3 regions of the Nocardia sp. NPDC055321 genome follow, and region 3 is predicted to be linked to each of the others. Evidence: riboswitches for the same ligand, from Rfam matches in the RefSeq annotation. Region 3 holds a riboswitch; each other region holds the start of a gene.
What was found. Region 3 has a riboswitch for cobalamin ahead of ACWIGI_RS40795 (methylenetetrahydrofolate reductase). Riboswitches for the same ligand answer to the same signal wherever they lie in the genome.

Region 1: linked by a shared signal. The riboswitch ahead of ACWIGI_RS27025 (ABC transporter substrate-binding protein) and the one ahead of ACWIGI_RS40795 (methylenetetrahydrofolate reductase) in region 3 are both predicted to bind cobalamin.
Region 2: linked by a shared signal. The riboswitch ahead of ACWIGI_RS06850 (ABC transporter substrate-binding protein) and the one ahead of ACWIGI_RS40795 (methylenetetrahydrofolate reductase) in region 3 are both predicted to bind cobalamin.

Annotation. Positions count from the first base shown of each region.
Region 1 is NZ_JBSHMS010000017.1:196,321-199,605, reverse strand. It holds gene ACWIGI_RS27035 (hypothetical protein) at 81-536, opposite strand; gene ACWIGI_RS27030 (MerR family transcriptional regulator) at 614-1,243, shown strand; cobalamin riboswitch at 1,402-1,597, shown strand; gene ACWIGI_RS27025 (ABC transporter substrate-binding protein) at 1,627-2,664, shown strand; gene ACWIGI_RS27020 (FecCD family ABC transporter permease) at 2,661-3,285, shown strand, end outside.
Region 2 is NZ_JBSHMS010000003.1:448,048-451,332, reverse strand. It holds gene ACWIGI_RS06855 (acyltransferase family protein) at 212-1,513, shown strand; cobalamin riboswitch at 1,587-1,775, shown strand; gene ACWIGI_RS06850 (ABC transporter substrate-binding protein) at 1,791-3,285, shown strand, end outside.
Region 3 is NZ_JBSHMS010000053.1:15,157-18,441, reverse strand. It holds gene ACWIGI_RS40805 (IucA/IucC family protein) at 1-40, opposite strand, end outside; gene ACWIGI_RS40800 (GNAT family N-acetyltransferase) at 53-691, opposite strand; gene ACWIGI_RS40795 (methylenetetrahydrofolate reductase) at 972-1,988, opposite strand; cobalamin riboswitch at 2,148-2,316, opposite strand; gene ACWIGI_RS40790 (class I SAM-dependent methyltransferase) at 2,615-3,285, shown strand, end outside.

The DNA.
Region 1 (3,285 bases), on a different contig from region 3:
GATCGTGCCCTCGCCTCTCCGCGCACACCCGCGCACGCCGTGGATTCGGCTGTGCCGCGGGCGTTCTCCCCGCGCCGGAATCAGAACCGGTCGATGCCCGCGAGCAGGACGGTCGCGCCGGAGATGACGACGCCGGTGACGAGGGTGGCAGCGCCGAGCCACACCGCGGCGATCAGGCGATTCGGACGAACGGGGTCGGTGCCCAGCACCGAGAGGAAGAACCCGGCGGGCATCAGGATCGCCGCGGCCAGGACCGCGATCGCACCGCCGTTCGCCCAGCCGGGGCTGGCGCCGGCGGCGTTGCCGAGCACGGCCAGCAGCAGGCCGAGCATCACCAGGACCCCGGCGTGCGCGTGCCCGGCGCGGAAGAAGGATTTCTGCAGCTCGTTGGTCTCCTGACCGCCGGTGACGACGCGGAGCAGGAACGTCCCACCGAAGGCGATGGTGGCGACGGAGATGATGGTGGCACCGAGAACAATGCTGATCAGGGGATCGATCAGGGTGGCGTACACGAGGACTCCCGCGGGTTCGTACACTTGATTGGATACTGTTACTACCCAATATTGGATAGTGCTAGTACCTAATGTCAAGGCGCCGAGCGAAGGAGACCCGCGTGCTCATGTCGGAGTTGGCGGCACGGACCGGCGTGCCGATCCCGACCGTGAAGTTCTACCTGCGCGAAGGCGTGCTGATGCCGGGCGAGGCCACCAGCGCCACCCGCGCGCGCTACGGCGAGACGCACGTCCAGCGGATCGCCCTGATCAAGGCGCTGTCCGGGCTCGGCCTGTCGATGGCCCAGATCCGCGCGATCGTCACCCTCATCGACGAGCCCGGCCGCCCCCTGCTCGACACCCTGGCCACCGCCACCGCCCTGCTGCCGCCCGCCGTCGACCCCGGCGAACCCGCCGAGTACCCGCGCGCCCGCGCCGCGCTCACCGCCCTCGGCCTCGCCGTCCCCGACGACTACCCGGCCGTGGCCCAGCTCGAGCACGCCCTCGCCGCCGCCGAGGCCGCCGGGATGCCGATGACCGAGGAGCGCCTGCGCGCCTACGGCCCCGCCGTGCTGGCGATCGCCGAGTACGACATAGCCGAGATGCCCCTCGACTCCGCTTCCCGCGCAATCGAATACGCGGTGCTGGGCACAGCCCTCTACGAACCGGTCATCGCGGCCCTGCGGCGCGTCTCGCACGCCGAACTCTCCGCCCGCCGCCTCGCGCCGAAGCCGGATGGGCACGTCGAGTAGCACTCCCGGGCCACGCCCGCACCGACCGGGACACGAGCGGCAACTCCCCGGGTCGCGACGGCACGGGCCCGGGCGAACTCCCTCGAGCCCCTCACGCGGATCCGAGCACACCGGATCCGTCCGCACCCGAGCGCTTCCCGTGCTCGCGCGTGATCTTGGTACAGTCCCTCCGCCGTGGTGTTCGGGAAACCGGTGTGAAGCCGGTGCGGCCCTCGCCACTGTGATCGGGAAGTGAACAGATCTGTCCGGACGGAGTGATCCGCCGGGGCCACTGGGGTGCCCGCGCCCTGGGAAGGCCGATCGTTCACGCGGTATCCCGTCAGCCAGGAGACCGGCCACGGCAGGCAACACCCCATTCCACGAGGACCTGGAAGGCGGTCTCGGTGACCCCATCTGTTTTCGCGCGCCTGCGTACCGGCGCGCTGCTCGCCTGCGCGCTGCTGCTGACCGGTTGCGGCGTCCAGGCCGGACCGGCGGCCGACGGCGCGAACGCCGTCACCCGCGCAAACTGCGGTATCGACGTCGCCGTGCCGGGGCCGCCGCAGCGCATCTACGCCGCGTACCAGCCCTCCATCGAGATCGCGCACGCCCTCGGCGTCACCGACCGCCTGGCCGGGACCGCGTTCCTGGATTCGGCGGTGCTGCCGGAATACCAAGCCGCGCAGGCGAAATCCCCCTACGTGGAGAAGCTGCCGAGCCGGGACGAATTACTTTCACAGACACCGGATTTCGTGCTGTCCGGCTTCAACGGCGTGTTCGCGACGTCGTCGCAGAGCAGCGTCGGAACCCGGGCGAGCCTGCACGATCTGGGCGTGGAGACCTGGGTGCTGAGCCCGCTGTGCCCGAGCGCGGACGGTCTCGCGGACGAGGCCATCGACCCGGCGACCGTGCGCTTCGACAACGTGTACGCCGACCTGCGGGACCTGGGCGCGCTGTGGGGCGTGTCCGAGCGCGCGGAGACCGTTGTCGCCGACCTGAGTTCGCGCATCGAGGCGGTGCGCACCAAGGTCGAGGGCGCGGCCCGGCCGACGGTCGCGGTCGTCACGCCCAAGGACGACGGCTCCTACACCGTCGCGGGCGGCATCGATTTCGTCAGCCGGATCATCGAGGCCGCGGGCGGGGTCAACGCGTTCGCCGATCTCACCGAACGCCGCAACGTGCAGATCGGCGCGGAGCAGCTCATCGCCCGCGATCCCGACATCATCCTGACCAGCCTGTGCTGTAAGGCGAGCTACGTGCGCGCCGACGCGCAGCCGCAGGTGGACAAGCTCACCGGCAATCCCGCCTTCGCCAATCTGAAAGCCGTGCGCGCGAAAACGGTGCACCCGTTCCTGTTCGCCGATCGCGCCGCCGGGGTGCGCATCGCGTACGCCACCGAACTCGTCGCCGGACTGATCCACCCGGATCTGTTCGCGCGGTGATCGGCACCGTGCGCGGCGCCGGTCTGCTGCTGGCCGGGGCCGCGCTGGCCGCGACCTGCGCGGGCTCCATGCTGATCGGGACGCACCCGCTCGATCTGGCGGACGTGCTCGCGGCGTTCACCGATTTCCGGGGCGGCGACACGGACCGGATCGTGCGCTACATCCGCCTGCCGCGCACCGTGGCCGGGCTGCTGGCGGGCATCGCGCTCGCCCTCGCCGGGGCCGTCATGCAGGGCCTGACCCGCAACCCCCTGGCCGGGCCGGGGCTACTCGGCATCAACGCCGGCGCGTCACTGGCGATCGTGCTCGCCATGGCGGTTGTCGGACTGAGCTCGGCGGCGGGCCTGGTGTGGTTCGCGTTCGTGGGCGCGGCGGTGGCCGCGGTGTTCGTATACACCCTGGGCTCCTTCGGATTCGGCGGCGCGACCCCGGTGAAACTGGTCCTGGCCGGGGCCGCGTTCACGGCTCTGTGCGGGTCGATCACCACGGCGATCACCCTGCTGGACCGCACCACCTTCGACAACTTCCGCTTCTGGGTGGTCGGCTCGCTCACCCGGGCGAGCCTCGAATCCCTGTGGGCCGTACTGCCTTTCCTGGCCGTCGGCGCGGCTCTCACCGTCG
Region 2 (3,285 bases), on a different contig from region 3:
CACGGTGTCCTATATTCGAACACCGTAGAGCGCGTGTGGCCGGTTGTAAATCGGCCACTCTGCCGTCCGGGTGCGCCGGTCCGCTCCCGCGGCCGGATGTCCGCCTCGTCCGGATTGGTGCAACAGCGAACAGCGTGCTACTACTCTCAGCTGTGCTCCACCTCGGTTCCTGCCCGTCACCTGTGTTTCGACATTTCGGCGGCTTTCCCTCATGACGGTCGACAGCCCCATCGCGCCCGCGGTCGCCCCCGTGGAACCAGTGGCGCGCGGTCGCGCCGGGCGATTCGAGTTTCTCGACGCATTGCGCGGCCTGGCGGCTCTGGCGGTGGTGGTGCAGCACTGTTCCGAGCGGCTCTGGCCCGAGTATTTCCGCTTCTCGCAGGCGTATTTCGGACTCGGCGAGTTCGGTGTGTTCGTCTTCTTCATCGTCAGCGGATTCATCATTCCGGCCTCGCTCGAACGCGGCCGCTCGCTGGGCGCGTTCTGGGCCGGCCGGTTCTTCCGGCTCTTCCCGCTGTTCTGGGCCTGCCTGGTCGCGGCGATGCTGCTGAACTCGTTCGGCAGATATGAACTGCCGGATCCGTTCTGGGATCAGCCTGTTCTGAACTTCCTGGCGAATCTGACCATGATGCAGTTCTTCATCGGCGGCTGGGACATCCAGATCATCGGCGCTTCCTGGTCGCTGTCCTATGAGCTGGTGTTCTATCTGATCCTGTCGCTGCTGCTCATCGCCCGGATCAATCGCCGGTCGGTGCCGCTGGCGGTGGGCGCGCTGGTCCTGATCGTGCCCGGCGCGCTGTTGCCGCCCGCACTGCTCACGAGCGCGGACGCCGGCGCCCTGACCCGTTCGATCGTGGTGGTCGCGACCATCACCGCGGCGACGGTCTTCGCGTGCCTGGCGACCGACCGCCGCGCCGCGCTCGCCGCGATCCTGATCTCGGTGATCGCCGTGCCCCTGTTCCTGAATCAGCCCGGCGCCTCGGTGCTGACCTTCGGCTACCTCGCCACGATGTTCCTCGGCACGGTGCTCTACCGCATGACCGCCGGCGAGATCACCGCGCCGCGCGGGTGGCTGGTGTTCGCCTTCGCCATGTGCCTGATCTTCGGCGTCAGCACCTTGGTTCCGGCCGTCGTCGATCCGATCACCGGCGTGTGGGTCACCTGGGTCAAACAGCCCCTGACGATCCTGCCCGCCTACGTGATGTTCGCGGCCTTTCTGCTGCTGCGCCGCTACTCGTTCCCCCGCCCGCTGCTCTACCTGGGCCGAATCAGCTACTCCCTCTATCTGGTTCACGCGCTGATCCTCGACGCCATCCCGCGCTGGAACACGTCGGTCCTGGGCGTTCCCGCCCAGTGGCTGACCCTGCTGACCTGGGTGACGACGGCGCTGCTGATCTCCGCGCTCACCTACCGTTTCATCGAGAAGCCCTGTCACACTCTCGGTCACCGCGTGATCGCCAGGATCGACTCCCGCGCGAACGCGGCCGAACGACCCGCGACCGTCGCCGCGTAGCGCCCGCTGTCACGATCCATCCGCTCGCTCTCTGACGAACGAGCGGGGCAACCGAATGATGCGCGGGGAGTTAGCCGACCACCCGCGAGGCCGCGGCTGCTAGGTTCAGCGGGCAGGGAACACCGGTGTGAATCCGGGGCTGTCCCGCAACTGTGACCGGGTAGCAGACCTTCATCTGACGGCCACGACCTTCCTGGGTTGGAAGGCCGAAGGCGAGCGTTGATCCGGGAGCCAGGATACCTGCGCCCGTTCAGGATCGAGCTTCACGAGGATGAGAATGCGCGTGTACGCACGCCGCCGGCCCGGTGCCGAGCGGCTATCCGACCATGCTTCCGGTGCGGGGCGACATCGTCGCTCCCGGGTTGCGGGTGTCGTCGCCGGATTGCTCGCGGTGGCCATGGTCGCCGCCGGGTGTTCGGCGAGTGAGAGTGACGGCGCGGCTTCGGCCCGCGCCCTGCGGGAGTCCGGCGACGGCACGCTGACCATCTACAACTCCTACAAGATCGCCGGGCTGGATCCCGCGGGCACCGGCACGAACTGGCTGTTCGACTGGGGTGTCGCGGAGAACCTGCTGCAGGTCAACGAGACGGGTGAGGTCGCGCCGTGGCTGGCGGAATCGGTTACCCGTGAGGGGGATAACCGCTGGGTCGTGGCCCTGCGCGAGGGCGTGACCTTCCAGAACGGCAAGCCCGTCGACTCCGCCGCGGTCGCGGCCGCGCTGACCAGGCAGATCGCCAAATCCGCCGCGGCCCGGGTGTATCTGGACGCGGCCACGACCGTGCGGGCCGACGGCAAGCGCGTCGTGATCACCACGCCCGCCCCGAACGCGATGGTGCCCGCCGCGCTGGCGGCCCGGGACAACTCGCTGCAGATCTACGATGTCGCCGCGATGGACGCCGCCAACGGCGATTCCGCCAAGATCGTCGGCGCGGGCGCGTACTCGGGCCCGTACGCCATCACCGCGTGGTCGCCGGACAACCTGGTGCTCGCGCCGTTCGGAAACCATTGGGAGGGAACGCCGCCGCTGCGGGGCGTCACCGTGCGCGTGGTCCCCGACGAGCAGGCCCGCCTCGCCGGCGTGCGCAGCGGTGAAGCCGACATGGCGTTCTACCCGTCCACCTCGGCGAAGCTGGAACTGCGGGGCGAGAAGGACATTCACGTGCTGTCCTCCGAACTCGCCCTGCAGTCGCTGCTGGTGGACATGAATCTGAAGGCCGGAATCTTCACTGATACCGCCGTGCGCAAGGCCTTCACCGCCGCCATCGACTACGCGGGCATCGCCGCCGATGTCGGCAACGGCCAGTTCGCACCGGCCGCCGGGCTCTACCCGCCGACCATGTCGTTCGCCTCGGGCAACCAGCGGTACGACCTGAACGAGGCGAAGGGCCTGCTCGACGCGGCCGGCTGGACACCCGGCCCGGACGGCATCCGGGTCAAGGACGGCCGGAAACTGCTGGTGCGGTTCGTGACTCAAGCTCAGGGCCCGGAGACCACCGATGTCGCGATCGCGATGAAGGACCAGGTCGCCCGTGCCGGTTTCGAGCTGCGGATCGACAACGCCGAGGATTCGGCCGCGGTGAAGAAGGACCCGGCCGCGTGGGATTCCTCGGTGGCACTGAGCGGTTCGCTCTCGGGTACCGCCGATCCGATCCAGCCGTACCTGGTGCGCTGGACCACCGGCGGCTCGGCGAACGCGCAGGGCGTGGCGAATCCCGAGATCGACGCCATCGGCGCCCAGCTGCGCGGCGAGTTCGACACCGCCCGCCGCGACG
Region 3 (3,285 bases):
AGAACGCGGATAGGCATGCGGAAGCTTCGGGGCTGGTCAAAGCACTACCTTCTCAGGAGTTCGCGAGCTGGAAGTCGGTCGCCAGGGACCGGCCGTTGTCCGTGAGCCGAATGAAATCGGCACGGGTGCAGTAGCTCAGGCGGGCGATCTTGTCGGCCACCGGGAAATCACCCGCGACCTGGAAACCGACCGCGGCGTTGAGCTTCTGCACGTGCAGGTTCCGGTGATCCGGCTCGACCACGACTCGTTCGGCGCCGCACTCGAAGAAGGCGGTGCGCATGATGTGCAGCATGACGTTGCCGGTGAAGCCCGGCAGCCGGCGCTCGCTGTTGGACACCAGCAGGTGCATGCCGATGTCACCGGCGGTGTGCTCGTACCCGGTGCCCGGCTTGGCCAGATCACTGGTCTGCGGGTTGTACAGCTCGAACAGGAACTGCGGCTCGTCCTCGAAAGCGCCGATCCACATACCGAATCGCGGATCCGGGTCGGACTTGGCGACGCGGATCAGATCCTCGACGTCGGCCGGGGTGCTCTCGAGCATGCCCCAGTACGCCGACTTGGGGTGGATGAGCCACCGATGAGCGGTCTCGGTGTCACGTTCGATATCGATGGGCCGGGCGGTCAGCTCGTAAACAGCTGGTTCGACAACTCCATCGGTACCCGGACTCGTCTCGGGACGAGCAACCACCATCAGAAACCCTCTCGCAGATCCACATTCGCGAGTTAGGGTAACCTATTTTATTAGGGTGGGCTAACCCGAAGATCGCGGCGGGCCCCTCGCGACACGCGAGCCATAGCGGCAGGCTTTCAGCATCTACGGCCGGTCACCGGATGTAATCGCTGATCAGCGCGCACTTACGTAGTAAACGTAGCCTAACCTCAGCCGATTTAGGTTAGGCTAGCGTAACGCAGATCTCAGAGCCAGCCGGTTGCCGGGCCCGTCCGGGGTTTCCGGACCCGCCGCCGGTTTCTCAGGCGCTCAGCGGCGCCGCGGTGACCCGGTAGCCGAGATTGGTCAGCACCTCGGTCGTCGCCTTGGCGAAATTGAGGGTGATGAAGTGCAGGCACGGCGCGCCCTCGTCGATGAGACGCTGCGCCATCTCGGTCGCGATCTCGATGCCCTCGGCGCGCACCGCGGCCCTGTTCTCTTCGGGCCCATCCCCCGCCGCGCGCCGCAACCGCGCCAGCACGGCGGGCGGGAGTTCGCGGCCGGACAGCTCCACCGCGCGCTGCACCGTGCGCAGGGAGGTGATCGGCATCAGCTCGGGAATGATCGGCTTCGCGCCCTCGACCAGGTCGTGCGCGGCCACCCGATCCCGCAGGCGCAGATAGTGCTCGACGTCGAAGAACATCTGGGTAATCGAATAGTCGGCTCCGGCGCGGAGTTTGGCGACCAGGTGCGCGGTATCGGTGGCCAGGTCCGGTGAGCGGTGATGCCCCTGCGGGAACGAGGCCACCCCGACGTTGAAGTCGCCGAGATCGCGCACGATGCGCACCAGCTCCTCGGCGTACTCCACGCCGTCGGGGTGCCGCTCCCACGCCCCGAGCGGATCGCCCGGCGGATCACCGCGCAGCACCAGGATGTCGCGGATGCCGCAGTCGGCGTAGGAACCGACCAGGGCGCGCAGTTCGGCGATGCTGTGGCCGACCGCGGTCAGGTGCGCCACCGGCAGCAGGGTGGTCTGCTGGGCGAGCTCGCCGGTGATGCGGGCGGTGCGGTCCTTGGTGGAGCCGCCGGCCCCGTAGGTCATGGAGACGAAGGCCGGGTGCATGCGCTCGAATTCCCGGACCGTGCGCCACAGCCGGGCCTCGCCGGCGGCGTCACGCGGCGGATTGAACTCCACCGAGAAGGGCACCCGCGCACCGGAATGGATGCGCAGGTTCTGTACGACCGAGGCGCGCGCGGCGGCCAGGGGCGCGACGCGGGCGGTGCGTTCGATCGGCGCGCGGCCGGGCACGGCCGCGAATGTATTGTCCGGGTTCGTCATTGGTGAGCTCCATGGTCAGCATGCCGATGGCCACCTCATCGCGAGTGCACGCTGAAAGGAGCCCTTGATGTGGCGTCGTGCGACGCCCGGTTCCGCTCGGCATGCCACCCGGTCCACGAGGCGACAACCGCCGGATACGACGTATCCGGCACAACGGGCAGGTCTTCGGACTCGTGGGCATCGACCCGTGACCCGGGTCGGCCCCGGCGCTCGTGCCGGGGCTGGTCCTATCGGCCATCGCTTCCCGGGCAACGCGCCCAGCGCGGAATGACGGCTGTCGTTCCCACTCACCGCTGCGGGACAGTCCCGGATTCCCACCGGGTTCCCTCTCGCCCCGCGGCGCGCGAGCGCGCCACCGGGCTTCGACGCCTTCGGACGGATCAGGGGCTCCTCGATACCGCCTCCGGCGAACCAGCTGCGCAGGCGAATATAGCGAAGTGGTACCGCCGCCGACAACCACACCCCTGCCCGGCGCGTCCCGGCGTCGCCCGGCCGCGTGTCGCGGCGCCGACGCGCCCGGACGGCCGCGTAGTCTGCGTCCGTTCCGAAGCCGCTGATCAGAGCCTGGAGAAGCCGTGAATTGGGAAGCGTGGCAAGAAAGTTGGGATCGCCAGCAGGAGTTGTACATGCCCGATCGCGAGGAGCGGTTCCGGGTGATGCTCGATCTGGTGACCGCGAGCGCCGGGAAGGCGCCCCGGGTCCTGGACCTGGCCTGTGGGACCGGCACCATCACCCGCCGCCTGTTCGCGCGGCTGCCCGAGGCGAGTTCGGTTGCGGTGGATCGAGACCCGACCCTGCTGGCGATGGCGCGCGGTTCCTTCGCCGATGACCCGCGCATCGTGTTCGTCGTCGCGGACCTGGAGGATCCGGCCTGGACCCGGGCCCTGCCGCCCGAACCGTTCGACGCCATCCTGACCGCGACCGCCACGCACTGGATGCAGCCCGCCGATCTGGCCCGCCTCTACGCGGACCTGCCTGCGCTGTTGCGCCCGGGCGGGCTGCTCGTCAACGCCGATCACATGCCCGACCCGGGGACCCCGCTGCTGAACGAGCTGGACGAGCGGATCCAGCGCGGACATCAGGAGCGCGTGCGCTCGGAAGGCGTGCCGGATTGGGAACAGTGGTGGGCGAGCATCGCCGACGATTCCCGGCTGAGCAACGAACTGGCCGCCAGTCGCGCGATCCTGGACAACCGGCCGCAGGGCGTTCCGCAGACCCTGGACTGGCATCTCGACCATGTCCGCGCGGCGGGGTTCACCGAAGCCGGGGTGGCGTGGCGCTCGATCACCGACGCGGT